DNA from 3 places in the Cupriavidus sp. FW305-3-2-15-C-LB2 genome. Region 1 is predicted to be linked to each of the others. Evidence: predicted binding sites of a transcription regulator. Region 1 holds the regulator's gene; each other region holds the start of a gene.
The links. Region 1 encodes FNR, which switches genes on or off when oxygen is low (the NO sensors DNR and NnrR bind a similar motif). Its sites were predicted from a motif close to TTGATNNNNATCAA; they were not measured.
Positions count from the first base shown of each region.

Region 1 (9,514 bases):
AGAGCCGCCCGGTGCGCCGCGCCGCCGGCGAGACCGTGCTGGCCGGCAGCTTCAATACGGCAAGCCCGCTCGAACTGCGGATCACGCGCGTCGGCGCCGGCACCCGCCTGGCCGAGATCGTCGCGGTGCTGGACCGCGCGCTGGCTGAAAAGCCGCGCCTTGCCACGCTGGCCGACCGCGTCGCGGGCTGGTTCGTGGCGACGCTGCTGGGGCTGGCGGCGCTGACCGGGCTGGTATGGGGTCTCTGGATCGATCCGTCGCGCGCCTTGCTGGTGACGATTGCGGTGCTGGTGGTCAGTTGCCCGTGCGCCTTGTCGCTGGCCACGCCGGCCGCGCTGGCCGCGGCCGGTGCGGCGCTGTCGCGCCGCGGCGTGCTGCTGACACGCGGCCACGCGCTGGAGACGCTGGCGCGCGTCACCGACGTGGTGCTCGACAAGACCGGCACGCTGACCGAAGGGCGCTTTGCCGTGGCCGCGGTCGAGCCGCTGGCTGACGCCGATCGGACCCGATGCCAGGCGCTGGCCACCGCGATGGAGCGCGGTGGCGAACATCCGATCGCGCGCGCGCTGGTGGCCGCGGCGCAGGGTAACTCCGGCATGTCGCTCCAGGTGTCCGACATGCGCAACGTCCCGGGTCAGGGCCTGGAGGCGATCGTCGATGGCCAACGCCTGCGGCTCGGCCGCGCCGACTTTGTCGCGGCGCTGGCGCCCGACAGCGGCCAGGCACCGGACACCTGGCGCAGCGACGCGGACCATCCTGGCGCCACCGTGGTGTGGCTGGGCGCGCCAGCGGGTCCGCTGGCGCGCTTCGTCCTGGCCGATGTGGAGCGGACGCAGACGCCGCAGTTGCTCGTGCGGCTGCGTGAACTTGGCGTGCGCTGCCACCTGGTATCGGGCGATCACGCCGAAGCGGTCCACTGGTGGGCGTCGCACTTCGGCATAGCCTGCGTAGCCGGCGCGGTCACCCCGGAAGGCAAGCGCGACTACGTCGCGCGGCTGCAGCAGGGCGGGGCGGTGGTGCTGGCCGTGGGCGATGGCATCAACGATGCGCCGGTGCTGGCGCAGGCCCAGGTGTCGATCGCCATCGGCAGCGGCGCGCCGCTGGCCCAGGCCGGTGCGGACGCGGTGCTGACGCACGGCGGCGTGGCCGAGATCGCCACCGCACTGGCGGTGTCGCGCCGGACGCGCCGGGTGGTGCGCCAGAACCTGGGCTGGGCCTTCTTCTACAACGTCGTGGCCATCCCGCTCGCAGCGACGGGGCTGGTCACGGCCTGGATGGCCGGCATCGGCATGTCGCTGTCGTCGTTGCTGGTAGTGGCCAATGCCTGGCGCCTGCTGCGCGCCGGCAAGCCGCGCCACAAGGGAGTCTGACAGATGGAAACGCTTTACCTGCTGGTGCCGATGAGCCTGGTGCTTGTCGTGGTCATCGCGGGCGCGCTGTGGTGGGCCCTCCATGCCGGGCAGTACGACGACCTGGACCGGCCCGCCGAATCGATCCTGCTGGACAACGACAAGCCATGAACCCGCCGCGCGGCGCGCCCTCCGACCGGGGCCCAGCACGCAGGTTCCATGCATGCCCTGAGCGACTTGATAAAGATCAACGCACATGCAGCATGGTTTTTCTAAAGTCACACTGTCAGTAGGTTTTTTCTTTTCTCTAAGCTTTGGGGGTCTGAATGGATGTCACTGCCGCGTCTTCACGCGTCGACACCTTCAATTACGGCGTCGTAAGACAGTTCGCTGTCATGACGGTAGTCTGGGGGATCGTCGGCATGGCCGTCGGCGTGCTGCTGGCAGCACAGCTGATCTGGCCCGAACTCAACTTCAACACACCCTGGCTGTCGTTTGGCCGGCTGCGGCCGTTGCATACCAATGCGGTGATCTTCGCCTTCGGCGGCAGCGCGCTGTTCGCGACCTCGTACTACGTGGTCCAGCGCACCTGCCAGGCCCGCCTGTTCTGCGGCCCGCTGGCCGCGTTCACGTTCTGGGGCTGGCAACTGGTCATCGTCGCCGCCGCCATCACGCTGCCGCTGGGGATCACCAGCTCCAAGGAATACGCGGAACTGGAATGGCCGATCGACCTGCTGATCACCGCGGTCTGGGTGGCCTACGCGATCGTGTTCTTCGGCACCATCGTCAAGCGCAAGACCCGGCATATCTACGTCGCCAACTGGTTCTTTGGCGCCTACATCCTGACCATCGCGCTGCTGCACATCGTCAACAACATCGAGATGCCGGTGTCGCTGTGGAAGTCCTACTCGGCCTATGCCGGCGTGCAGGACGCGATGATCCAGTGGTGGTACGGCCATAACGCCGTGGGCTTCTTCCTGACCACCAGCTTCCTGGGGATGATGTACTACTTCATTCCCAAGCAGGCCGAGCGCCCGATCTACTCCTACCGCCTGTCCATCGTCCACTTCTGGGCGCTGAACTTCACCTACATGTGGGCCGGCCCGCACCACCTGCAGTACACCGCGCTGCCGGACTGGGCACAGTCGCTGGGCATGGTGTTCTCGCTGATCCTGCTGGCGCCGTCGTGGGGCGGCATGATCAACGGCATCATGACCCTGTCGGGGGCCTGGCACAAGCTGCGCACCGACCCCATCCTGAAGTTCCTGGTGGTGGCGCTGTCGTTCTACGGCATGGCCACGTTCGAAGGCTCGATGATGTCGATCAAGACCGTCAACGCGCTCTCGCACTACACGGACTGGACCATCGGTCACGTGCACTCGGGCGCGCTGGGCTGGGTCGCGATGATCTCGATCGGCTCGCTCTACTACCTGATTCCGCGTCTGTTCGGTGAGAAGCAGATGTACAGCGTCCGGCTGATCGAGTGGCACTTCTGGATCGCGACCATTGGCGTGGTGCTGTATATCGCCTCGATGTGGATCGCCGGGGTGATGGAAGGCCTGATGTGGCGCGCCACGCAGCCTGACGGCACGCTGACCTATGCCTTCGTCGAAGCGGTCAAGGCCAAGTACCCGTTCTACCTGATTCGCTTGCTGGGTGGCCTGTGCTTCCTGTCCGGCATGCTGCTGATGGCCTACAACGTGCTCAAGACCATTGTCGGCAAGCCCGCCGTGGATGCGCCGATTCCGGCCAGCATCACTGCCTCTGCCCACTGATCAATCCAGGATAGAAAGATGTCCGACAAACAACGCTTCTTTTCCCACGAAACGCTGGAGAAGAACATCGGCTGGCTGATCATCTGCACGATCCTCGTGGTCAGCATTGCGGGTCTGGTCCAGATCGTGCCGCTGTTCTTCCAGCACTCCACCACCGAGCCGGATCCGGGCATCACCCCGTATTCGCCGCTGCGGCTGATGGGCCGCGATATCTATATCCGTGAAGGCTGCGTCGGCTGCCACTCGCAGCAGGTCCGCACGCTGCAGGCCGAGACCGAGCGCTACGGACACTTCTCCACGGCGGGCGAGTCGGTCTACGACCACCCGTTCCTGTGGGGCTCCAAGCGCACCGGTCCCGACCTGGCGCGCGTGGGCGGGCGCTACTCGGATGACTGGCAGCGCATCCACCTGCGCAATCCGCGCGACGTGGTGCCGGAATCCGTGATGCCATCGTACCCGTGGCTGGAAAAGGCCGAGCTGCCCACCAACGACATCCAGGCCCGCATGCGCGCGCTGGTGCGCCTGGGCGTGCCGTACACGGATGCCGAGATCGCCAAGGCACCGGACGAGCTCAAGGGCAAGACCGAAGAAGATGCGCTGGTTGCCTACCTGCAAGGCCTGGGCACCAACCGCCGCAACGTCCGCGTGGATTCCGCCGCGGCTGCGGCACCCAAGGAGTAAGCCATGGCCATGATCACTGCCATTGCGACCGTCGTGTCGATGGTCGTCTTCCTGGGGATCTGCTGGTGGGCCTGGTCCGCCGGCCGGCAGGCCGCTAACCGGGAATCCGCCATGCTGCCGTTCGCGCTGCCTGACGAAACCACGACAACATCGAGCCGGAACACCTAGCCATGAGCGATTTCATTTCCGAATTCTGGAGTTATTACATTGCCGCTATCGCGCTCATCGGCATCGTCTGGTGCGTGTGGCTGCTGTTCTCGCAACGCAAGGTCGCCAAGACCACCGGCGGCACTGAAGACACCGGCCATGTCTGGGACGGTGACCTGCGCGAGCTGAACAACCCATTGCCGCGCTGGTGGATGTGGATGTTCCTGCTGGCCTGCATCTTCAGCCTGGCCTACCTGGTGCTGTATCCGGGACTGGGTTCGTATGCCGGCGTGCTGAAGTTCTCCACGCAGGGCGAACTTGCCGCGCACCGCGCGGCGCAGGAGAAAATGCAGAACGAGATCTACTCCAAGTACCTGAAGATGGACGTCAAGCAGGTGGCGGCGGATCCGCAGGCGCGCGAGATCGGCCAGCGCCTGTTCCTGAACTACTGCGCACAATGCCACGGCTCGGACGCGCGCGGCAGCCGCGGCTTTCCGAACCTGACAGACAGCGACTGGCTCTATGGTGGCGAACCCGACATCATCCAGCAGACCATCACCAAGGGCCGCAATGGCGTGATGCCGCCGTTTGCCGCGGCCATCGACGCCAAGCAGGCGGGCGACGTGGCGCAATACGTGCGCTCGCTGTCGGGCCTGTCGTCGGACCCGATCCGTGCGTCGCGTGGCGAGGGCGCCTTCAAGACGACCTGCGTGGCATGCCACGGCGCCGGCGGCAAGGGCAACCAGGCGCTCGGCGCGCCCAACCTGGCGGACAACGTCTGGCTGTATGGCAGCTCGGAAGGCAGTATCGTCGACGCAATCCTGAAGGGCCATAACAACCACATGCCTGCGCATGAGGAGATCCTGACGCCTGAACGCATCCGGATGCTGACGGCCTATGTCTGGGGTCTGTCCAATACTGGGGGCGGAGCCGGGCAATGACCGACGACTCATGTGAGCGGGCGCTGGCAGCTCGCGGGAGAGCATGCCCATGAACGCACCCGGGACCGAAGAAATGGCCCGGGCGGCCCCCCAGCAAACGTGGGACCTGCAACGGTCGGCCGCTGCGCCGGGCGAGACCTCTGACGAAACGCTCTACGAGGTCCGCCGCAAGATCTACCCGCGCTCGGTGACGGGCGCATTCTCCAGCTGGCGGGTCTGGCTGGTGATCCTGACCCAGCTGATCTACTACGGCACGCCCTGGCTCCAATGGAATGGCCGCCAGGCCGTGCTGTTTGACCTTGGCGAGCGCAAGTTCTACATCTTCGGGCTGGTGCTGTGGCCGCAGGACGTCATCTACCTGGCGGTGCTGCTGGTCATCTCGGCGCTGGCGCTGTTCCTGTTCACGGCGATCGCGGGGCGGCTGTTCTGCGGCTATGCCTGTCCGCAGACGGTCTACACCGAGATCTTCATGTGGATCGAGCGGCGGGTCGAAGGCGACCGCATCGCCCGCATCCGGCTCGATGGCGATCCGTGGAGCCTGCGCAAGTTCCGTCTCAAGGCGACCAAGCACTTCCTGTGGGTGCTGATTGCGCTCTGGACCGGCTTTACCTTCATCGGCTATTTCGCACCGATCCGCGAACTGGGCGGCGAGGTGCTCAGCCTGTCGCTGGGGCCGTGGCAGTCGTTCTGGATGCTGTTCTACGCGTTCGCCACCTGGGGCAATGCGGGCTTCATGCGCGAGCAGGTGTGCAAGTACATGTGCCCGTATGCGCGTTTCCAGAGCGTGATGGTGGATCGCGATACCTATGTCGTGACCTACGACGTCGGCCGCGGCGAGCCGCGCGGAAGCCGGTCGCGCAAGACCGACCACCACAAGGCGGGGCTTGGCGACTGCGTCAACTGCAGCATCTGCGTGCAGGTGTGCCCGACGGGCATCGATATCCGCGACGGCCTGCAGTACGAGTGCATCGGCTGCGGCGCCTGCATCGACGCCTGCGACCAGGTCATGGACAAGATGGAATATCCGCGCGGCCTGATCCGGTACACCTCGGAAAACGCGATGCGCAAGGGCTTGTCCGCGGCGGCATCACGCAAGCGCCTGCTGCGCCCGCGCGTGGTCATTTATTCCGTGATCTGGGTGGCGTTGCTGGCCGGGTTCATGGCTTCGATCGCGCTGCGCACGCCGCTGAAGGTCGACATCATCCGCGACCGTGGTGCGCTCGGCCGTGAAGTGGAAGGCCGCTGGATCGAGAATGTCTATCGCCTGCAGCTGATCAACACCACCGAAGCGCCGATGCAGATCAGCGTGCGCGCCGACAGCGACGAACTGAAGAACCTGACCGTGGAATACGACAAGCAGGCCGAATCGCTGGCGCCGACGTCCAACCGGTTGCTGCCGATCCGGATCCGCGTGCCGATCGAGGCCGCGGCGCAGGGCACGCACAAGATCAACGTGACGGTGACGAGCGAAGGCACGGAGCGGGGGCATGCCGAAATCCGGCAATCCACCAGTTTCATCGTGCCGCGCGATTTGTGAAGCTAGGTCGTCAAGATGAAGGGGGCAAGATGAGTCAGCAAGGCAATCCGTGGTGGAAGGAGCCGTGGCCGTGGCTGTTGATGAGCGGCCCGCTGGTGGCGATGGTGGCGTGTGGCGTGACGATCTGGCTGGCATCCACGCATCCGGACATGCCGGTGCAGGGTGCAACGCGCCATGGCCTGGTGGTCGAGAAGGCCGACGCCGCGCCGCCCAAGGCTGCCGCTGTGAGGCAGCCATGAGGTTGCGCTGGCTGATGTGGGTACTCTGGCCGGCGTTCCTGATGGCCGGGTTCGCGACCGCGACGGTGTTTTCGGTGGTGGATCCCGGTGACCTGAACTTCTTCGGCCAGCCGATCGAAGCGTCCCGCGAATCGGTCTACACCGTTGGTTTCCTGATGGCCTGGGTGTTCTGCGCGTTGTCCAGCGGACTGACGCTCTACACCATGCCGTCGCGGCTCAGCGATACCGACGAACTGGAATAAGCGGATCGGTGTGAGGTCTGCGCTGCCATGTCCGCATGCGGTACCTGGCAGCGCCTTGGCCGCTTAGCAGGAGCGGCTGTAGAGCTGCTTGATGCCGTCGATGTCCACGAGCTTGACGTGGCGCTGGCGAATCTGGATCAGGCCGGCTTCGGCAAAGCGGGAGAACAGGCGGCTGACGGTTTCGAGCTTCAGGCCCAGGTAGCTGCCGATCTCTTCGCGGCTCATGCGCATCACGAACTCGGACGCCGAATAGCCGCGTGCCGACAGGCGCTCAGAGAGGTTGATCAGGAAGGCGGCAAGCCGTTCCTCGGCGCGCATCGAGCCCAGCGTGACCAGCATCAGTTGGTCATGCGTGATTTCCTTGCCCATCAGGCGCAGGAACTGCTGCTGCAGCGACGGCAGGTCTGCCGACAGGGACTGCAACTCGCTCATGCGGACCACGCAGACTTCGGTGTCCTCCAGCGCGGCGGCATCGGAGGCATGCTGCATCTCGCCCAGCCCGTCGAGACCGACAATTTCGCCGGGCAGGTGGAAGCCGGTAATCTGCGAGCGGCCGTCTTCAGTGGTGACGTGGGTCTTGAGCGTGCCAAAGCGCACGGCATAGACCGCGGTGAGTGGATCGCCCATGCGATACAGGGTTTCACCCTTGTGCACACGGATGCGTTCCTGAACCAGCGTGTCCATCTTGGCGAGGTCTTGCTGCGACATGCCGACCGGAAGGCACAGCTGCCCCATCGCACAGGTGGAGCAGCGTGGTGACATCTCGGTAATGGGAATGGAGGTGAGCAATTGGAACCTGCTAGAAATGGCAGCGAGGGCGCGATAACGGCATTTTACCGTGCGATGTGATGTGGTAGGGAGTGAGAATTGACACTTGGCGTACTGATCAGCGTTTTTCTGCTGGCTTTGCTGGGCGGGGTCCACTGCGCCGCCATGTGCGGCGGCGTGGCGCTGGCCGTGGAGCAGCGTCACGGCGCGGCGGCGACGATCAGTCTGGTGCCCAGCCGTGCCGCCTGGCTCGGCGAGTTGCTGATAATGCACCTGGGCCGGATCTCGACCTATATGCTGCTTGGGGCCGCGCTAGGCGCGGTCGGTGCTTCGGCGTGGAAACAGGACTATCTGCCGGTGCAGCGCTGGCTGTTCGGCGCGGGCAGCGTCATGCTGCTGTGGTCGGGCTGGCGGTTGCTGCGCGGCAACACGTTTACCGTCGACTGGCTGGAGCGGCTGGCGTCGCGTGCCAGCGCAGCGGTGGCGCGCCGGCTGGGTGGCGTGGCACGCGGCATGCCGTCCTTTGTGCGCGCACGCGGCGGCCTGGCGCGGCGATACGGCGTGGGCCTGGCGTGGGGGCTGGTGCCGTGCGGCATGGTCTATGGGGCGCTCACGCTCGCGCTGCTGGCGGGCAATGCGGCGTCCGGCGCACTCGTGATGGGCGTGTTCGGGCTCGGCACACTGCCTAACCTGCTGGTGCTCTCCGGCCTGTCAGGCTATTTGCGTACGCTGTCGCGACGTCCCGGCGTGCGCCTGGGGGCCGGCCTGGCGGTAATGGCGTTCGGCGGCCTTGGCATTGCGCGAGCGGTGCTGTTGCCACATTCGCTGGCCGAGCATGGATTCTGCCTGGTGTTCTGAGGCGCCGGCGCTGCGCGGGCAACGGATGATGGTTGCAGGCGGGGGCGGGAATGCCATACAATCGCCAACATTGCGGTATCGCGCGGTGTCTTGTGAGCCGCGGTAAGCAGCGGGCGAGCAGCGCCAGGCGGCCTTCATACCAGAAGGTGAGTTCAGGGCAGGGGAAGCGGAAGGTTTTCGATGCCCGTCCCGTCCCCACAGTCCATCCGGTTCAAAAGATCTGGTTCAAAAGTCCGGCTGGCACTGCGGTGTTGGCGATGCCGGCCTTGCTCCCGATACCCGTTTTTCTTGCGTCCGAGGCCTTCAGTTCGCTGACAGCGACGTCCGGTATGTGCGGACGCGCTACGCAAGAGGTTCGCTGGCTGGCCCATAACCGCATGCGAACGATCTCCTGCCGGAACGCCCGGCAACTCGATGCAAAGATAGGGAAGTGCACGGCTTGGATGCAGCAGGTATCCGGCTAGCTGCGCAATGAGATGGCGGTGGCTTTCGCACCGCTGTATCCAAAATCTCCGGTGCCCCGGATCCGTCCGGGAGCAGGTGCAAAGACAGGCTGCACACCATCAACATGAATACCCAAGAGGCGAAGATCGTCCTCGAGACGGCGCTGATCTGCGCGCAGGAACCGTTGCGCGTCAATGATCTGCGGCGGCTGTTTGACGACGACGTCGGCGCAGACACCATCCGCGTGCTGCTTGATGAACTGCGCCAGGACTGGCGGCCGCGCGGCGTGGAACTGGTGGCCCTGGCCAGCGGCTGGCGCTTCCAGAGCCGGCCGGAAATGCGTGAATACCTGGATCGGCTGAATCCAGAAAAGCCGCCAAAATATTCGCGCGCGGTGATGGAAACACTGGCGATCATTGCCTACCGGCAGCCGGTGACCCGCGGCGATATCGAGGAAATCCGCGGCGTGACGGTCAGCACGGAAGTCATCAAGAAGCTTGAGGACCGCAGCTGGATCGAGGTGATCGGACACC
Region 1 covers NZ_JBYSZW010000059.1:10,882-20,395, reverse strand. Annotated here, with positions in the region: gene AC3WRR_RS30495 (heavy metal translocating P-type ATPase) at 1-1,370, shown strand, start outside; gene ccoS (cbb3-type cytochrome oxidase assembly protein CcoS) at 1,374-1,520, shown strand; gene ccoN (cytochrome-c oxidase, cbb3-type subunit I) at 1,676-3,124, shown strand; gene ccoO (cytochrome-c oxidase, cbb3-type subunit II) at 3,143-3,805, shown strand; gene AC3WRR_RS30475 (cbb3-type cytochrome oxidase subunit 3) at 3,809-3,973, shown strand; gene ccoP (cytochrome-c oxidase, cbb3-type subunit III) at 3,976-4,893, shown strand; gene ccoG (cytochrome c oxidase accessory protein CcoG) at 4,943-6,430, shown strand; gene AC3WRR_RS30460 (membrane protein) at 6,460-6,669, shown strand; gene AC3WRR_RS30455 (hypothetical protein) at 6,666-6,911, shown strand; gene fnr (fumarate/nitrate reduction transcriptional regulator Fnr) at 6,975-7,700, opposite strand; gene AC3WRR_RS30445 (sulfite exporter TauE/SafE family protein) at 7,779-8,537, shown strand; gene scpB (SMC-Scp complex subunit ScpB) at 9,106-9,514, shown strand, end outside.

Region 2 (9,514 bases), on a different contig from region 1:
CGCAGCGGAACGGCACGGCCAGCCCAAGGTCCTGCACCGTCAGCAGGAAGGCGTGTCCGTCCAGTGCGGCCGGTGGCTCCAGCCATCCCGCTCGGCGCGCCAGCTCCAGCGCCGCCACCAGCGGCAGCGCCCTGGCACGGGCGGGCATGCGCCGGTGCACGCCCGCGATCAGCTTGTGCAGCGCGCTCATGCCCGGGCCTCCCAGGCGATGCCCGCGCTGCCGTGCCAGTAGCCGTTGCAGGGCTGGGCGCCGGTCGGCGTGATGCCGCTGGCAGCGGGTGCCTGTTCACCAGCACGAATCGCCGCGAGCTGTTGCACCACCTGCAGCGTGCCGGACGAATGCGGGCTCACGCGCAGCATCCCCACCCCCATCCGCGCCATCGCCAACGCCTCTGCGCACAGGTCCAGGCAGGTGGCGCTCTGCGTCTGCACGCCGTTGAGCGTGAAGAACGCCTGCCCCTCGCCGGTGGCTGCCACCAGGCCGTCGGGATAGTCCATGCAGCGGAACTCGCAACTGTCCTTGCGCAGGCGATGGTGGCGCGCGGTAAAGCAGCGCGCCGAGAACGCCAGCGGCAGCCGGCCCCAGACAAAGGCTTCCAGGCGCATGCCGGTGGGGCGCGCCGCTGCCAGCGCGGCCAGTGTGGCGCCATCCATCTCCACCGGCGCGACGCAGCCGGCCGCGCCCAGCCCGGCCAGCCACGCCAGCGTATCGGCGTGGTAGACATTGAGGTGGGGGCCGCCGACAAAGGGCCGCCCTTGCATGCAGCGCACCGCGCCAAGGTCGTTGGCCTCGACCAGGTAGTCGTCCTGGGCGCAGGCGCGGCGCATCCAGGCGATGTCAGTGTCGGACTCCACCAGCACCGGCGTGGACAGCACCACCTCCTTGCCGGCATCGCGCAGCATTTGCGCAATCTCCAGCCATTGCGCATGGCGGACTTCATGGCGGCGCGTGCAGACGGTCTCGCCGAGATAGACGCGGTCGACCGGCGCATCGGCGACCGACGCATAGAACTGCATCACGGCCTCGCGCGGCCAGTAGTACAGCAGTGGGCCCAGGGCGATGCCGAAGTCGGGCATCGCTACGGTTTGCGGCATCGCGGCCGCGGCAATCTCTGGCATGGGAAGCTCCGTCATGGCCGGTTCAAGGCAGATCGATGTCATGGGTGTCACCGCCACGGCCGGTCATAGGCGCCTTGCGTGACCTGGTCGCCTTCGGCATGGCGCCCCAGCGTGCTCTGCCACTCTTGCCGCGGCACGAAGCGTGCCGGATCGGCGCAGGCCGCGTCGATGGCCGCGCGCAGCACACCGACCACATCGCCCACATAGCGCGGGCTGCGCTGCCGGCCTTCGATCTTGATGGCAGCGATGCCCATGTCGATCAGCGCCGGCAGCAGCGACAGCGCATTGAGGCTGGTGGGCTCTTCCAGCACGTAGCCGCGCTCGCCCTCCACCTCGAAGCGGCCCTTGCACAGCGTGGGATAGCCGGCCGGCTCGCCCGGCGCATAGCTGTCGATCAGGATGCCCGACAGCCGCGCCTGCATGGTGCCGTCCTGCTCGGTCCAGCGCACCGCGTGCGCGGGCGAGCAGACGCCCTTGTTGTTGGGCGAGTCGCCGGTGGCGTAGGACGACAGCAGGCAGCGCCCCTCGGCCATCACGCACAGGCTGCCGAAGCCGAACACCTCCAGCTCCACGCTGGTCTGACGCGCCAGCTTGCCGATCTGCGCCAGCGACAGCACGCGCGGCAGCACCACGCGGCGGATATGAAAGCGCTCGCGCATCAGCTCGATGGCGTCGGCATGCGTGGCCGAACCCTGCACCGACAGGTGCAGGCGCAAGCCCGGATGGCGCTCGCAGGCATAGCCCATCAGGCCGGCGTCGGCCATGATGACCGCGTCGGCGCCAAGCTCCGCCGCCGCATCGACCGCGCGCTGCCATTGGGCCACCGCGCCCATCTGGGCAAAGGTGTTGATCGCGAACAGCACCTCGGCGCCGCGCGCGTGGGCCTCGGCCACGCCGGTGCGGATGTCGGCCTCGGTAAAGTTCAGGCCGCCGAAGTTGCGCGCGTTGGTGGCATCGCGCAGGCCCAGGTAGACCGCGTCGGCGCCGTGCTGCAGTGCCATGCGCAGGGCCGCCAGCGAACCGGCGGGCGCAACGAGCTGGGGCCGGCGCGGCACGTTCGCCGCGGTGGATGGAGCTGGGGAGGCAGGGGTCATCGGTGATGGCGCCGGCGGCGGCGCGAAGATGAAGACAGCGGCTGATGCTAGCCAAGCGCTTGCAGCAGGGGCTTGACCGCGCGCAAACCCACGCCAACGGCACACCGCCTGCGTTGGCCTATGCCGGTTGGCGTAGGCCGATGGCAGGCCACCAGCGCGCGCTTGACCTGCGGCAAACGCCGGCCCGTGCCGCTGTGCCACGCTTGCCCGGTCATCCACGCGGCTGGCCGCACGCCGGCCCCGCGCCCATCCTCTTCCGGAGATTTTATGAATCAACCCTGGCTCAAGCTGGCCGGCCGCCGCCTGCTGCCCATCGTGCAGGGCGGCATGGGCATCGGCATCTCGGCCCACCGGCTGGCCGGCGCCGTCGCGCGCGAGAACGGCGTCGGCACCATCGCCAGCATCGACCTGCGCCACCACCACCCCGACCTGATGGAACGCACCCGCGGCAGCCGTGACAAGCCCGCCATCGAAGCCGCCAACCTCGAGGCGCTGGATCGCGAGATCCGTGCCGCGCGCACGGCATCCGAGGGCCGCGGGCTGATCGCCGTCAACGTGATGAAGGCGGTGGGCTCGCACGCCGCGCTGGTGCGGCAATCCTGTGAAAGCGGCGCCGATGCCATCGTCATGGGCGCCGGCCTGCCGCTGGACCTGCCCGAGCTGACCGCCAGCCACCCCAAGGTGGCGCTGATCCCGATCTTGTCCGAGGCGCGCGGCATCGGCCTGGTGCTGCGCCGCTGGATGAAGAAGGGCCGCCTGCCCGATGCCATCGTGGTCGAGCATCCGGCCCATGCCGGCGGCCATCTGGGCGCGGCCACCATCCAGGACCTGTCAGAGCCGCGCTTCTCGTTTGCGCGCGTGCTGGCCGAATGCCGCGAGCTGTTTGCGCAGCTCGGGCTGGCCTGGGACAGCATTCCGCTGATCCTGGCCGGCGGCATCGACAGCCATGCCAAGGTGCGCCACTGGCTGGGCGAGGGCGCCGCCGCGGTGCAGCTGGGCACGGCCTTCGCCGTGACCGAGGAATGCGATGCCCACCCGGCCTTCAAGCAGGTGCTGGCCACGGCGCGGCCCGAGACCCTGCGCGAGTTCACCAGCGTGGCCGGGCTGCCCGCGCGCGCGGTGCTGACGCCGTGGCTGTCGCGCTACCTGTCGAGCGAGTCGCGGCTGCAGCGCCGCGCCAGGCCGCGTGAATGCCTGGAGGGCTTCGACTGCCTGCAGGCGTGCGGGCTGCGCGACGGCATTGCCCGCATCGGCCAGTTCTGCATCGACCTGAAGCTGGCGCAGGCCGTGCGCGGCGACGTGGAGCGCGGCCTGTTCTTCCGCGGCCGGGGTGCGCTGCCCTTCGGCGAGGCGATCCGGCCGGTGGCGGAGCTGATGCACTATCTGTTGACGGGGGAAAAGCCCGCCGGGCTGGCGCCAGCCTGACGGCAACAGCTTCAGCAATCTGAGCGAGCCAACTCGCAAGGCCGGCAAGTGCAACGGGCGCCGCACACCCGCAGCAGGAAAGACTTTGTCAGCAATCTGAGCGCGGCGGTAATCCGCCGCGCTTCTTCATCTCCCGCATGCATCGCAACGCTCCCAGCAGTTGCCACCCCAGCCACGCATTGGCGCCCGCCAGCAGCACGCCGCCAGCGCGGGCCAGCGGCGCCGGCGCCAGCGGCACCGCCAGCAGCAGGACGTAGGCAGCCAGCAGCAGCCATGCCTGCCGCCGTTGCCGGCCCGGCACGATGATGGCCTGCATGGCCGGCACCCGCGCGCGCGGCGGCAGCAGCCGGCGCAGGTGCAGCCAGGCCAGGAACGGCACGATCTTGCCGAGCATGGCCGTGACCGGCAGCACGCCCACGCCGACCAGCGCCATGGTGCCGGCCCACCATGCCAGCGGCAGCCCGGTGGCGGGCAGCACCACGGCCGCCGCCCCCAGCAGCGCCGCGCCTGCCATGCTGGCGCATGCCACCGGCCAGAGCAGCCACAGCGGATCATGGCGCCGCCGCGCGCGCAGCGTGCCGGCCAGCCCGCATGCGCCCACCACCGCCACGAACGCCAGCCACACGAGCAGCACGCCATACGCCAGCGCACGGTGATCCGGCCACAGCATTGCCGCGGCGCTGAACAGCGCCAGCGGCAACCAGTGCGCCATGGGCAGCCAGCGCCCGATCGCCGCCGGCAGGCGTGGCACCTGCCAGAACATCGGCAGCACGGTGGTGGCCACGCCGGTCACCAGTGCCGCCAGCCAGCCGCCCAGCGCCCACGCCATATGCAGGCCGAGCCAGCGCGCCACCGGCACGCGCCACCAGCCGCCGAAGGCGCCGGCCAGCACCATGCCGCACAGCACCGCGACCATCAGCGGCGCGCCGATGCCGGCAAGGGTGCGCGTGGTGGCATCCACTGCGGCCACGCGCCGGCCCGCAGCCAGCAGGATGGCCCCGGCCAGCAACAGGATCACGGCCACGGCCGCAGCCGCCTGCATCGCCACAGGCTCGCCGCCGAGCAGGCCAATGCCCAGGGCGGTGGCCACGCCCGCGCCGGCCGCGGCCATGAACGGCGCAAGCAGCCCCGCGGCCGGCACGGCCACGCCGGCCACCACCGGCATCATCTGGAACAGCGCGCCCACCATGACCGGCAGCAGCATGCCCAGCGCCAGCACATGCACAGCCACCAGCGCCAGTGGCGCAAAGCGGTCCGGCAAGCCGCCGGGCGGACCGGCGGCAAGCAAGACTCCCGCCGCAGCACCAAGCCACGGCGCCGGCATCAGGCAGCCGAACACCACGGCCAGGCGCGGGGCGCGTTCATAGTCGAAACTGGCTGCCTTCACGCCTTGCTTCTCCCCATCAATGTTGGGACCCGATGCTAGGCCAGGGCAGGTCGTGGGGATTTGACCGCAGATAAGTCCGACGATGTATCCCCGCGCCATGCGGTGGAGCGATATGTCACGACGTGACAGGCCTGGTGTGTGGGCGGTATTCCCCGCAAATGACAAGCCGATGCGCCGCCGGCCGCACATGCCAGACGCCGAAGCCGGGTTTTCTTGATCTGGCGCAGGAAGCCCCGCGTGCTGCGCAGGGAAAATTGCCCTCGATGCCAGCGCGCAGCCATGCACGCGCCGGCCGCCGGGCCACCACCCGGCTTCCCCCGACTGGTAGCCCCCGATACCGCCATGTTCCGAACCGATCCTCCAGCCGCCAGCGCCGCGGCGGACTTCCGCGCTGCCGGCCTGCCGGCGCTGCGCGACCGCCTCTCCACCCGCATCATCTCGCTCTCGCTGGCCGTGCTGCTGGTGGTGCTGGGCATGATTGCCGGCACGCTGTGGCTGTCATGGAAGCTGGAAGGCGCGGGTGCCGCCATCAATGACGCCGGCAGCCTGCGCATGCGCGCCAACCGCGTGGCGATCGAACTGACGCTGGCGCAGGCGCGCCAGGACAATGCACTGGCCGAGCAGGTGCAGGCGCTGGACGCCACGCTGGCCCTGCTCAGGAAAGGCGACGCGGCGCGCCCGCTGTTCCTGCCGGACGAACCCGCCATCCATGCCCAGATGACCCGTGTCACGCAGGGCTGGCAACAACGTCTGCGCCCGCTGGCGGTAGCCGGAACGGGCGAGCACGCAGCGCCGGCAAGCTATATCGCCGCACTGCCCGGCTTCGTCGCGCAGGCCGATCGCCTGGTTGGCATGATCGAGCATGACAGCGCGCGCAAGACCGACTGGCTGCGCTTGTCGCAGATCGCGCTGGCGGCAATGGCCTGCGTCGGCACCGTGGCCGTGATCTACCTGCTCTACCTGTGGATCATCCTGCCGGTGCTGCGGCTGCAGGACGGCCTGCGGCGCATGGCCGCGCGCGAGTTCTCGCTGCGCCTGCCGGTGGAAAGCCGCGACGAGTTCGGCACCCTCAGCGAAGGCTTCAACCGCATGGCCGGCGAACTGCAGGGGCTGTACCACGACCTGGAGACGCGCGTGGCACAGAAGACCGCCGAGCTGGAACGCCAGAACCGCGACCTGGAGACGCTCTACGACATGGCCGCCTTCCTGAACCAGGCCGCCGATGCCGAGGCCATGGCGCGCGGCTTCCTGGAACGCGTGATGCGCCAGTTCGATGCCGATGGCGGCAGCGTGCGCGTGCTGGACAGCCGCCATGGCAGGATGCACCTGCTGGCAGCCGCCGGCCTGCCGGCCGCGCTGGCAGAATCCGAATCCTGCGCGGCGGCCAACGCCTGCCATTGCGGCGACGCCACGCGCGAGGCCGTGGTCGCCATCGTCGACCTGCGCGCGGCGCAGCGCCAGGGCGCCGCCGGGGATGCCACGCCCTGCAGCCGCAACGGCTTCCAGTCGCTGGCGGCCTTCCGCATCGAAAGCCAGCGCGGCGCCACCGGCGTGTTCGCGCTGCACTTCCGCACGCCGCGCGCGCTGCCCCCGTCAGACCGCCAGATGCTGGAAACACTGGGCCAGCACCTTGGCACCGCGCTGGAACACCTGCGCCTGTCCGCGACCGCGCGCCAGCTGGCGGTGGTGGAAGAGCGCAACCTGGTGGCGCAGGGCCTGCACGACAGCATTGCCCAGGGCCTGAACTACCTGAACCTGCAGGTGCAGCTGCTGGACGCCGCGGTCGAACGCGACGACCTGGCCGAGACCCGTGAGATCGTGCCGATGCTGCGCCACGGCGTGGAAGAGAGCTACCAGGACGTGCGCGAACTGCTGAACAACTTCCGCTCGCGGCTCGGCACCGGCGAGCTGCGACCGGCGGTGGAAGAGACCGTGGGCCGCTTTCGGCGCCAGTGCCGCACCGAGGCCACGCTCGCCATTGACGAGAGCGGCGGCGCCTGGCCGCTGGCGCCGGAGCAGCAGCTGCAGGTGCTGTTCATCCTGCAGGAGGCGCTCTCCAATGTGCGCAAGCACGCCATGGCGGCGCACGTGGCGGTGGCGCTCAGCCACGGCCGCGATTTCCGGCTGGTGGTGCAGGACGACGGCGAGGGCTTCGATCCGGAGGAAATCGCCACGCGCGCCGAAGCGCATATCGGCCTGAACATCATGCGCGAGCGCGCGGCGCGGCTGGGGGCGCAGCTGCACGTGCAGGCCCGCCCCGGCCACGGCGTGCGCATCGAACTGGTGCTGCCCGCCGGCCGCTCTTCCGGCGCCCGCGAGTTCGCCGACACCCGCCCCGCCCCCACGACCACCGAGACCCAGCCATGACCATCCGCATCCTGCTGATCGACGACCACACCCTGTTCCGCTCCGGCATCCGTGCGCTGCTGCAGCGGCAAGCCGACTTCGAGATCGTCGACGAAGCCGCCGACGGCGTGGAAGGCATCAAGCGCGCCAAGCAGCACCGTCCCGACGTGATCCTGCTGGACCTGAACATGCCCGGCCTGTCCGGCCTGGAGGCCCTGCAGCTGCTGGTGGAAGACCTGCCGCGGACCGCCGTGATCGTGCTGACCGTGTCCGAGGAAGCCGAGGAACTGGCTGCCGCGCTGCGCGGCGGTGCGCGCGGCTACCTGATCAAGAATATCGAGACCGAGGCGCTGATCGCCGGCATCCGCCGTGCCGCGGCCGGCGAGCCGGTCATCTCCGACAGCATGACCGCCAAGCTGGTGGCCCAGTTCCGCGCTCCCGCACCGGTGGCCGCGGCGCGCCAGGACGAAGCGCCGCGGCTGACCGCGCGCGAGCGCGAGATCGTGCAGGGCCTGGCGCGCGGCGAAAGCAACAAGGAGATCGCGCGCGACCTGGGCGTGGCGGAAAGCACGGTGAAGATCCACGTGCAGAACATCCTGAAGAAGCTGAACCTGGCCAGCCGCGTGCAGGTGGCCGTCTATGCCGTCGAACACGGGCTGAACGCAGCGTTCTGAACGCGGCGCAGTGGCCGCCACGACAGCCCTGCATGTTGCGCGCCCGGCACCCCAACGTCGTCCGATTCCTACAGCGATTTCAGCCCTAGTCCGGGGGGACGCCGGCGCCCCCTGATCTAGGCTGAACTGTAAGCAGTTGGCTCTCCGAGGCCACCCGGTCCGGAAGCCCGGCTTGCCAGATCCACAACAAGGAGCACGCCATGGGAATCGGCACCATTCTCCTGATCATCCTTATCCTGCTGCTGATCGGCGCGTTGCCGGCCTGGCCCTACAGTTCCGGCTGGGGCTACTGGCCTAGCGGCGGCCTGGGCCTGATCGTCCTGATCGTGGTGCTGCTCGTGGTGCTTGGCCGGATCTAGCGTTCCCGGCCAGCCTGCGGGCAACGCACGCCGGCTGGCGCACGCAGCGGCGCCAGCGCGGGGCTACCCTTGTAGCTGCCGCGCCGGCGCCCTATAACGAAGCGCGGGCGTGTGCCACCGCATCGCCCGGTTCCTTCCCCCATTTGCAAGGAGACCCAGATGCCAGCCAAATCCAAGGCGCAACAGCAGGCCGCGGGAGCGGCGCTCTCCGCAAAGCGCGGCGAAAAGAAGGCCGGATCGCTCAAGGGACCTTCCCGCTCGATGTATAAATCGATGAGCGAGAAGGAACTCGACAAGATGGCTTCGACCAAGACCAAGGGCATGCCGAAGCACAAGTCAGACAGTTGATCGGCAAGCTTGCTCACTCTCCCGCCCGTGGGCGAGCGAGCAAGCCCAAGCGGGCTGCCAGGGTCAGCCACCACCTGCTATCTGGCACCGCCCTTCTTTCCCCCGACCCTCCCCCTCGCCGGCCCGCCGCAATAGCCGGGCAAACGTCTTGCCCGGGCGCTGCGCGCCAGCCGGATCGACTCCGCCAGCGCCAGCCCGAATCCCGCAACGCTGCCCAGGTCCTGTTCCACCCGCTCGCGCAGGAAGGCGGCCCAGGAGAAATCGCCGGCAGCGCTGCCAGGCTTGCGGTAAGCCCCGGCCTCGCGCGCAAAGGCCGCCAGGCTGCGATAGGGATCGTCGCGCATGCCCCGCACAGTGGGCGGCAGCGCCTTCGGGCCCAGCAGCTTGCCGTGCTCGTCATAGGGATGGACATGGCCGAGACGGCGCATCCGTTTCCAGAACGCCGACGGGCTCAGGCGGCTGAAGTCATGCAGCACGCGCACCGGTGCCTGCTCGTAGCCGAGATCCAGCCACGCCCGCGCCCAGTGATGGTGATCGATGATATAGAGGCTGCCGCCCGGCCCGGCCACGGTCTTGACGCGATGGCGGCGCATGAAGCGCCGCAGCGCCGCGTGGTCGTCCGGGTTCGCGTGGCGCTGCGTGACATCCATCTTGTAGCTGACGTGGGCATAACCGAGCGTCAGCTGGGTCGGGCGCAGGCGAGCCAGTTCGGCAACGGCGTTGCCTCGCGCGCTGCGCGGCGTGCCTGGTTCAGCGCTGTCG
Region 2 covers NZ_JBYSZW010000058.1:15,399-24,912, forward strand. Annotated here, with positions in the region: gene ubiT (ubiquinone anaerobic biosynthesis accessory factor UbiT) at 1-190, opposite strand, end outside; gene AC3WRR_RS30245 (U32 family peptidase) at 187-1,119, opposite strand; gene ubiU (ubiquinone anaerobic biosynthesis protein UbiU) at 1,167-2,213, opposite strand; gene AC3WRR_RS30255 (NAD(P)H-dependent flavin oxidoreductase) at 2,481-3,638, shown strand; gene AC3WRR_RS30260 (hypothetical protein) at 3,727-5,025, opposite strand; gene AC3WRR_RS30265 (type IV pili methyl-accepting chemotaxis transducer N-terminal domain-containing protein) at 5,368-7,392, shown strand; gene AC3WRR_RS30270 (response regulator) at 7,389-8,045, shown strand; gene AC3WRR_RS30275 (DUF3309 family protein) at 8,246-8,404, shown strand; gene AC3WRR_RS30280 (DUF3008 family protein) at 8,564-8,752, shown strand; gene AC3WRR_RS30285 (ParB-like protein) at 8,830-9,514, opposite strand, start outside.
Region 2: a site for FNR is predicted at 2,376-2,389, ahead of ubiU (ubiquinone anaerobic biosynthesis protein UbiU). Genes of this name have one in related genera too.

Region 3 (9,514 bases), on a different contig from region 1:
CGCCGGATAGCCCACGCTCTGGGCCAGGATCACGCGCTGGTCGGGCGCCAGCCGCATGGCAGTGGCCAGCGCGCGGCGGTCCAGCAGCCCGCGCGCCACCGTGGCCAGCCCGGACGCGGCGCAGAAGAGGTAAACGTTCTGGCTGATATGCCCCGTATCCAGCGCGGTATAGAACTGGCGCAGCGGCTTGTCGGTCTCATCGAGCCTGGAGAGCCGGCTGACATAGACGAGATTCAATGGCGCCTCGGCAACATAGTCCTGCAGGCCGGTCGCCGCGCGCAGGTCTGCGCCGACGACCAGCCGAAGGCGCCAGTCCGCCGGTTCAAGCACGTACAGTCCGTCGCGCAGCGCCGCGTACAGGTCGATTTCCTGCCAGTTGCGGGTCGAGGGCGCAGTGCGCAGGCCGGTGCCCGGGCGGTTGACGCCGAAAGCCGCCCACAGCAGGGACGACAGCAGTGTGTCATCCAGGTTCCGCGCAGCAAAGTGTCGGGTCGAGCGGCGCTGCAGCAGCGCCGTCAGCAGCGGCATGCCGCCTTCGGTCTGCGGTGGCGGCAGCTTCAGGTATTCCGCGCCGGCTTCGGATAAAACGATGGGATGTGTCACGTCGTGCTCCGGATCGATGGGGTCGGCAACGCCCCCCTGGGATTAACGTAGGCGGCAAGCCGGCCCTGCCATTTGGGATGGATCAAAGGAAAGCCCGTTTGCTCGCGGCATGTAGCAGGACAGCTCGGTCCCGGCTCCTGATCGGCCTTGCCTCTCCGGGTGTCCGGCCACAATGCGCAGGCCGCCGGCCATGCGACCCCTGCGCTCTGACGAACCCGGCGCGGCTTGGCGATGCCGCGCGCCGCCCGACGCATTGCGCACTCCTTGCGATACGTCAAGCCCCGCCAAGGTTGCCCTCCTAGACTTATCCAGACCTGCGCGCCCCGGGGCAGGCCAGCCGCTTGACTATAGGAGTTCCTCCATGCCAGACCAGACCGATCCCGCCTTCGAACTCGCGCGCTGCGCCGAGCAGTCCGCCCTGCGCATTTGGCTGCGCTGGGAAGAATCGCGCCAGATGTTGCTCAGGCTCCGCCTCAAGGCCCTGGACGAGGACATCAAAGGCACCCGGCAGGCGCTCGCCCGCGTCAACGATGCGCCAGACTGGAACGCCTTCCATGGCCTGCCCGCTCAGATTCTGGCCGCGCAGGTCGAGCGCAACGCCGCACATGCACGCGACATTGGCGGTCTTTACATAGAAATGGCCTCGGCCTTCATGGAGCACCTGCGCGAGTCGACCGAAGCCTGGCAGGACTACCAGCAAAGGGTCATGGTGGAGGGAGGCGGCTACGCGCCCTTTGCGGAATCGGCGCGCGAAATGTTCGACAACGTCGGCCGCCTGATGGCCGTCCCTACCCCAGGCGCGAAGGCCCCGGCGCGCCCGGCCGGCGCGGCACGGAGCTGACGAGATGGCCGGACAACGCATTGCCCTGGTAACGGGAGGCATGGGTGGCCTCGGCGAAGCAATTGCCGTGCGGCTGCTGGCCGACGGCGCGCGCGTCGTCGTGACGCACTCCGTACACAATGACCACGTGGCCCAGTGGCTTGGCGCACAACGCTCCGCCGGCCGTGAATTCACGGCGTTCCCGGTCGACGTGACGGACTTCGCGTCCTGCCAGCGCTGCGTGTCGCAAGTGCGCAGCGAGCTCGGCGACGTCGATATTCTGATCAACAATGCCGGGGTCACGCGCGACCGGACCCTGCGCAAGATGGATAAGGCTGACTGGGACTTCGTGCTGCGCACGGACCTCGACTCGCTCTTTCATATGACGCGGCCGCTGGTTGAGCCGATGTTGGCGCGCGGTTGGGGCCGGATCGTCAATATTTCTTCGGTCAATGCCTCGCGGGGCGCCTTTGGCCAGACCAACTATGCCGCCGCCAAGGCGGGGGTACATGGCTTCACCAAGGCGCTGGCGCTGGAACTCGCACGCAAAGGCATCACCGTCAACACCGTTTCGCCGGGCTACCTGGATACGCACATGGTGACGGACATGCCCGCCGAGATCCTCGAGCGGGACGTGTTGCCGACTATCCCGGTCGGCCGGCTAGGCAAGCCGGCCGAGGTCGCGGCGCTGATCTCTTACCTGTGCAGCGACGACGGGGCCTTCGTCACTGGCGCGAATTTTGCCATCAACGGCGGGCAACACCTGCAATGAGGATCGACGACAGGACGTCACCGCCCAGCCTGTCGGCCATGCCGGAATGCGCGCCGCAGGCCGCCATACCGGCGCAAGTCTGGATGGACAAGCAGATCCGCGCCGGCCTGGCCCGTGCCACCGGGGGCCTGTCGGTGATCTCGGCAAGTCTGGCCGGACTCGACTGGGCGCTGCAGCTCGGCATCTCCCCGGCAAAGATTGTGCAGGCATGGCAGGTGTGGCTGCAGCACAGCATCGAGGACTGGCCACGGCTGTTGCCGACCGCGGCCGAGCCGCCGTCCGTTGACCTCAGCGATCAGCGCTTTGCCGATGCCGGCTGGCAGGACTGGCCTTATCGCTGCTGGCGCGATGCGTTCATGCGCAACGAAGCCTTCTGGGAGTCGCTGACGCAGGATATTGACGGCCTGTCGCGTCATCACCAGCACATCGTCGCCTTCTGCGCCCGGCAATGGCTTGACCTGCTCGCGCCCGGCAATGTTTGGTGGATGAATCCGACCATTGCCAGGACCGCCTCGAGCACCTTCGGCGCCAACTTCCTGCAAGGCGCCCATCACTGGCTGCAGGACGCCAGTGAGCTGTTGTCAAAGGTGCCTGGACTGCCTGCGGGGCGCCCCGCGCTGGAATTTCTACCCGGGCGCGACGTGGCGCGCACGCCTGGCAAGGTGGTGTTCCGCAACGCACTAATTGAACTGATCGAATATGCGCCCGCCCTTGGCGCCAATACAGTCTGGCGCGAGCCGGTGCTGATCGTGCCGTCCTGGATCATGCGGTACTACATCCTCGACCTGAAGCCCGAGGATTCGCTGGTGCGCTACCTGGTCGAGAGCGGCCATACCGTGTTCATGATTTCATGGAAGAACCCGGACGCCTCGGCCCGCGACTTCGGGCTTGACACCTATCTGGAGGCCGGGCTTCTGACCGCGCTCAACACCGTGCACGCGCGCTGCGACGGCGCGCACGTCCACGCCGCCGGGTATTGCCTGGGCGGCACCCTGCTTGCCACGGGTGCCGCCATGCTGGCCCGCGACGCCGCCGGCGGGCCACTGGCCAGCATGACGCTCTTTGCGGCAGAGACCGATTTCCATGATCCGGGCGAACTGGGCCTGTTCATCGACAAGAGCTCGCTCGCCACGCTCGACGCCCTCATGTGGAGTCAGGGATATCTGGACGGGCCTCAGATGAAGTCTGCCTTTCAGATGCTGAACGCCCAGGACCTGATCTGGTCGCGCGTAATGAGCGAGTATTTGCTCGGCCAACGTTTGCGCGCCAACGATCTGGTCTCCTGGAACCGCGACACCACCCGCTTGCCTTACCGCCTGCATTCGGAATGCCTGCACAAGCTGTTCCTGGGCAATGAGCTGGCCACCGGCAAGCTGTGCGTGGGCGGACAGCCCGTCGCCCTGTCGGACCTCGACCTCCCGCTTTTCGTGGTTGGCACCGAACACGACCACGTCTCGCCCTGGCGCTCCGTGTACAAGCTGCACTTACTGACCAAGGCTGAACTGACCTTCTTGCTGACCTCGGGCGGCCACAACGCAGGCATCGTGTCCGAGCCGGGCCACCCGGGCCGGCGCTACCATGTGCATACGCGATTGCCCGCCGCGCCCTACCTGAGCCCGGAGCAATTCCTCAACGTGGCTGTGTACCGCGACGGTTCCTGGTGGCCGGCGTGGCATGACTGGCTAGTGGCCCACTCGACAGCGCGCTGCACGCGACAGGCGCCGGGCCAGGGGCTCGCGGACGCTCCTGGTACCTACGTGCTGGAACCCTAGCCTCTTGTTCACTGTGCTGCGCCTGGCAACCTTGCGAGCGGGCAAACTTTCGGGTAGCCGGATCGAATGGAAACATGCCGTCGGACACGGGAAATGCCGGCCGACGCCTAAGGAACTCATTCCAGAAACCCCGCGCAAGCTGGTGGAGTGTTCGGTGTCCCACATCCCGCTCCCTGGCAGCAGCCGAACCGCACCGCACCTCACTTCATCGCATCGCCGAGGCGCTGCGGCAATATCAGTGCGACATCAGGACCGGCACTGTCATCGACTCAAGCAACGTGCGGGTGACACCGCCAAGGACCAGCTCGTGCACCCGGCTGTGCCCGTAGGCCCCCATGACGATCAGGTCAGCATTTCGGTCCGCGGCGTGTGAGAGTAACATCTGGCCGACGTCTTCGCCGTCTTCCGCTCCAAGCGTGCAAAGCTGCACCGCCACGCCATGCCGACCCAGCCAGTCCACGGCATGCTGAGGCGGCGAAACCCACGTCCCCTTCAGAACCCCAGACGGTGTCCACGAGACCACCTCCACAGTGCCCGCGCGCTGCAGGAGCGGAAGCGCATCGCGGATGGCCCGCGCCGACTCGCGGCTGCCGTTCCACGCCACCATGATGTTCTTGCCAACGCTCGGGAACCGGCCCGCATACGGAACCACCAGCACCGGCCGCCCGCATCCCAGCACAATGGATTCAACAAAGCCGGGCTCGGCGTAGGCGGCTTCATCAGTGGGATCGTGCTGTCCGAGGATGACAAGATCCGCCCGATGCGCCTCTGCCTGGACCGTTGCCGCCGTGGCCCAGTCCGGCGCCCGCCATTCCGTAATGACGGTTACCTCGTCCGTTGCGCCCATCAGGGCGTGACGGGCCCGCTCGCCGACCTGATGCCGCCATTCGGTGTAAGAGGCAAGATTGCGGTCACCGTCCACCAGGTAGCGCACGGCGGTGGGATCCGGCTTGCCGACGGCTAGCAGGCCAACCAGCGTGGAATGAAACTCCAGCGCCAGCCGGGTGGCGAGGTGCAGCCGGTCGTACACGCGGCGGCCGGCATCGAGATGAACCAGGATCGTTGCGTAGTCCATGGATTGACTCCATCAGGCAGCCCCGGACGGAGCTTTTCTTGAATCTATATCGCCACCCCGCCCCGGATTTGTCGTGCATCAAGCCGTCTTCGTGTCCGCGCTACAGGCAATACCGCTGGCACCAGGTACGAGTTGGCCCAGGCTGCCTGCCGCCAGCGCGGCGGTGCGTGGCTTCGGCGGCCGCAGCAGGTCCGGTACGGCGGTACACGCTGTGCATAGCGGCACCAACGCGCAGGCGGCAAGCCTGCGCCATCCTGGCCGTTTCTCCGGTGTGCATGACTGCAAGCGATTCTTCATGGGTAGCTCCTTGTAAGGACGCGCACCGCCCGGTGGCGGCTGCCGCCGGCCAGGACGTGCGCCTCACACCGCGAAGCGAAAATGGCCGCTGTGCAGCACGATGTGCCGCGCACCTGTCATCTCGAACAGCGCTCCCGCGACGCGTTCAATGTCCTGGCGGTTGCTCATGAATGCCGGCAGCAAATCTTCACTGCGGTACGAGCGTGCGCCGAAATGATCCTCAAGCGCCTCGGCAGTGATCTCATAGGTCGCCGGTGTGCCATCCACCTTCACGGCACACCGCAGGCTTGGCCCGGTCGGGCAGTAATCCGGCGTCTCGCCGGAAAAGTCGATCGTATGCATAGCTTTCTGGCGTAATGCCCTCCAAAATCTGTTCGCCTGCTTACGCTTCCTCGGCGCGGAGAAGCAGGACGGGCGCGACGGCCAGGTTGATCACGCTTCGCGCGACGCTGCCCATGACGAGTCGCCGCACTCCCCGGCGGCCGTGCGTACCCATCACAACCAGATCAGCGCCCCAGCCATTGGCTTCGGCAGCGATCGTGGCAGCAACGTCGCCCTCGACCATAGGCTTACCGAGCAGCCGCGTTACGTGGCGAATACCCGCTGCGGCAAGCCGGCCGGAGGCGGCAGCGAGAACGCTTTGCCCCGCCGTCGTGAGGTCCTCTATCAATCTCACCGGATCCAGATTGCTGGCATCCAGAAACGGGCTGCGGTCATCGACCACATGGACCACCTCCACTTCGGCGTTGGCGGCGCGCGCGATGATCATGGCCTGTTCCAGGGCAAGTTCCGATGCGGCGCCGCCGTCCATGGCGACAAGGATGCGCTGGTACATAGCGGTTTCTCCGGCGATGGGAGCCTGTGGCGACTCGGGTCTGGACTGGTTAAATGCAGCGTAGGGCAACCGGCGCAACTGCTGTTGATACGTGTCAAAGCCGCGGTACCGCGCTCCAACCGCCGCTGGTCGCGCGCGCATCGGCAGTCTTCGCGCAGGGGTTGCGGCTCGCGGATTCAGGCCTGCCCACGCCGAGCGGCTCGCCTGCTTGTCCCCGAACGAAGCCTGAGCGCTTCTTCTTCCCCTTCCAGTTCCGTCGCTTCTCTTTCGCGGGATCGTCCCTGAACCGCCGCGAACTTGCTTGCGCGGTGTCGTGCCCGCGGCGACACGTCCGAGCGGCAGGCTCAGCGACGCGGACAGGGTGTCGTGGCGCAGAGCAGCCAGTCGTCCTCGAGCGTATTGACCGGCAGCCGGAACGTCACCTCGAGCGGCTCGCCAGCGACGACGATGTCGCGCATCTGGTCCCGCCCCTGGTAGCCGACCGCGAGCCGATAGGCACCCGGCCTGAGTCGCATATAGAACAGCGGCCCGCTAGCCGTAGTGTGCAGCACCGGGCGGCCCTCCTGGCTGGCCACGACCACCGTGGCACCGCCCAGCGGCTTCCCGCGCCCGGCATCCACCATCGTCAGCCGTACATTGAAACGCGCGGCGATGGCCAGCATGCTTTGCATGCCCGCCTCATCGTCTCCACCCGATACGTAGGAAACGCCGTGCTGCTCCATGATCTGCACGCCAGCGGGCGCGGCGCGAGTGGCGCAACCCGCCGCCGCAACGGCAATCGCCAGCGACGACAGGCCGAGGCCTAGGCTTCTTGAAACCTGCATTTGCGTCACTCCGGAAGAATTATTGGGGTTTTCGCAGGCCGGAACCGAACGGTCAGGGCGTATCGCCGCGCGACTGCTGCCGAACGAGCAGCACGGGGCGAACCGTCTTGCTGACCACGTGCTCCGAGACCGAGCCCAGCACCATGCGCCGCACGCCGCGATGGCCGTGTGTGCCCATGACGATCAGGTCCGCGCTCCAGTGGTCCGCTTCCGCGATGATCGCCTCGGCAATCTTCGCAGGGGTGCCGGGCGTCTCGGCCAACCTGCTGCTCCAGCGCACGCCGGCGGCACTGAAGCGCTCGCCGGCACGAGCCAGCACCTGCTTGCCATAGGCAATGATGTCGGCCATCAGCCAGTGCCGGTCACCCGGGCTGACCTCGAAGAACAGGTCGCTGTCGTCGACGACGAACATGGCGCTGACCTCGGCGTCGGTGGTCAGCGCCATCGACACGGCCTGCTCCAGGGCATTCAAGGATGAACGGCTGCCATCGAGGGCTAGGAGAATGCGGCGGTACATGGCGACCTCGGCTTTGGCTGTGGTTCATCCCAAATTAGCGGTCGCAAGGACATGCGGGTTGATGCCAGTCAACCAAGCCAGCCACACCGCTGTGATTCGGCTCATGGCAGGGCTGCTGCACCAGGGGTGGCCGACAGCAACGTGTCGGCCGATACTGGCGGCCGCGCTCAGGTCAGCACCTGCTCGGCGGGTACATGGGCGTAGCCATGGGCGCTTGCGACGGCCGCATAAGTCACACTCCCGCGACAGATATTCAGCCCGGCCCGCAGGTAGGGGTCGTCTGAGAGCGCGCGGGACCATCCCTTGTCGGCAAGGGCCATCGCATGACCGATCGTGGCGTTGTTCAGGGCAAAGGTGGAGGTCCTCGCCACCGCTGCCGGCATGTTGGTCACGCAGTAGTGCAGCACGCCGTCCACCACATAGGTCGGATCCGTATGGCTGGTCGGGCGCGATGTCTCGGCGCAGCCTCCCTGGTCTATCGCCACATCCACCAGCACCGAACCCGCTTTCATGCGCGCGACCATCGCACGCGTGACCAGCCTGGGCGCCTCGGCGCCAGGCACCAGCACCGCGCCGATGACCGCATCGGCCGAGAGCAACGCGCGCTCGATACTGTCAGCGCTGGAGTAGACCGTCACGACTCGATTGCCGTACACGGAGCCCAGATGCCGCAGTCGTTCGATATTCTTGTCCAATACCGTCACGCGCGCCCCCATGCCTACCGCGATCTGGACAGCATTGGCGCCCACCACGCCGGCGCCGATCACCACGACATGTGCCGGCGCGACGCCCGGGACGCCGCCGAGCAGCAGTCCCATGCCGCCGTTCGGCTTCTCGAGGTAGGCTGCCGCCACCTGGACCGACATGCGGCCGGCGACCTCGCTCATGGGGGCCAGCAGCGGCAGACCACCGTCAGGCCCCGTAACCGTCTCATAGGCGATGCAGACCGCGCCGGATTGCAGCAGCGCGGCAGTCAGCTCACGGTCCGCGGCCAGGTGCAGGTATGCATAGAGGATCTGCCCGGGCCTGAGCAGCGCCAGTTCGCGTGGTTGTGGCTCCTTGACCTTGACAATCATCTGGGCCCGGTCGTACACGGCCTTCGCATCGGCAGCCAGCTTCGCGCCAGCCGCTTCGTATTGCGCGTCGGAAAGGCCAAGCGCGGCCCCGGCCCCGGCCTGGACCATGACCTGGTGACCGCGGCTGACAAGTTCGCGCACGCAGGCAGGCGCCAGGCCAACCCGGTACTCGTTGTCCTTGACTTCTTTAGGCACGCCGATCCACATGGCCTTTGCTCACGCGCGTGGTAATTCCGGCAGATTCCGCACCAGGTGCTTGAATCCTCAGTCCACGGCCGGATGCACCGAGGCCTGTCCGTGGCCACACGTACGGCGACACCTGCATGGCAGCCTCGATGTCGGCAGATATCGAAATAATTATAGGGCCCAAGGGTTACATAGCTGCCCAGCCATTTCACATCCAAATATCGCCATTTTCGCCCCCTCGGCGGACGCCGCAAGATGTGATTGATGTTTGCCATCACCACTTGCCGGAAGCACCACCACCGCCAAAGCCGCCGCCACCGCCGCCGAATCCCCCGGGGCCCGACCGGCCGCCATATCTTCCCGAGCGGCCGCCGATAGCCAGCAAGCCCATGTGCGGGCCACCCATCAGCGTGAACAAGAGCGCGATTGCCCCTGCAACGATGCCGGCAAAGATGGCGCCAGAAAGCATCCACGCGACCACTCCAACGGCCCCACCCGTCGCGACTGCACCCGGGAAGCGCCCCAGCATGGAACGCAGTAACCCACCCAGAACCAGAGTGAGCACAAGCAGGATTGGCATCAGTTGCCGGACGGGGTCACCCGTATCCCCTGCTCTTTCCTCCGGAGGTGGCAGTGGCTCCCCTTCGATGACCCCAAGCATGCGGTCGATGCCCGCAGACACACCGCCATAGAAGTCGCCCCGCTTGAATCGGGGCACGATATCATCACTGATGATG
Region 3 covers NZ_JBYSZW010000019.1:80,938-90,451, reverse strand. Annotated here, with positions in the region: gene AC3WRR_RS16100 (nitroreductase family protein) at 1-603, opposite strand, end outside; gene AC3WRR_RS16095 (hypothetical protein) at 965-1,444, shown strand; gene phbB (acetoacetyl-CoA reductase) at 1,449-2,195, shown strand; gene AC3WRR_RS16085 (PHA/PHB synthase family protein) at 2,192-3,967, shown strand; gene AC3WRR_RS16080 (universal stress protein) at 4,203-5,042, opposite strand; gene AC3WRR_RS16075 (DUF1488 family protein) at 5,403-5,681, opposite strand; gene AC3WRR_RS16070 (universal stress protein) at 5,722-6,174, opposite strand; gene AC3WRR_RS16065 (carboxypeptidase-like regulatory domain-containing protein) at 6,519-6,998, opposite strand; gene AC3WRR_RS16060 (universal stress protein) at 7,051-7,515, opposite strand; gene ald (alanine dehydrogenase) at 7,683-8,798, opposite strand; gene AC3WRR_RS16050 (TPM domain-containing protein) at 9,052-9,514, opposite strand, start outside.
Region 3: a site for FNR is predicted at 6,259-6,272, ahead of AC3WRR_RS16070 (universal stress protein). Genes of this name have one in related genera too.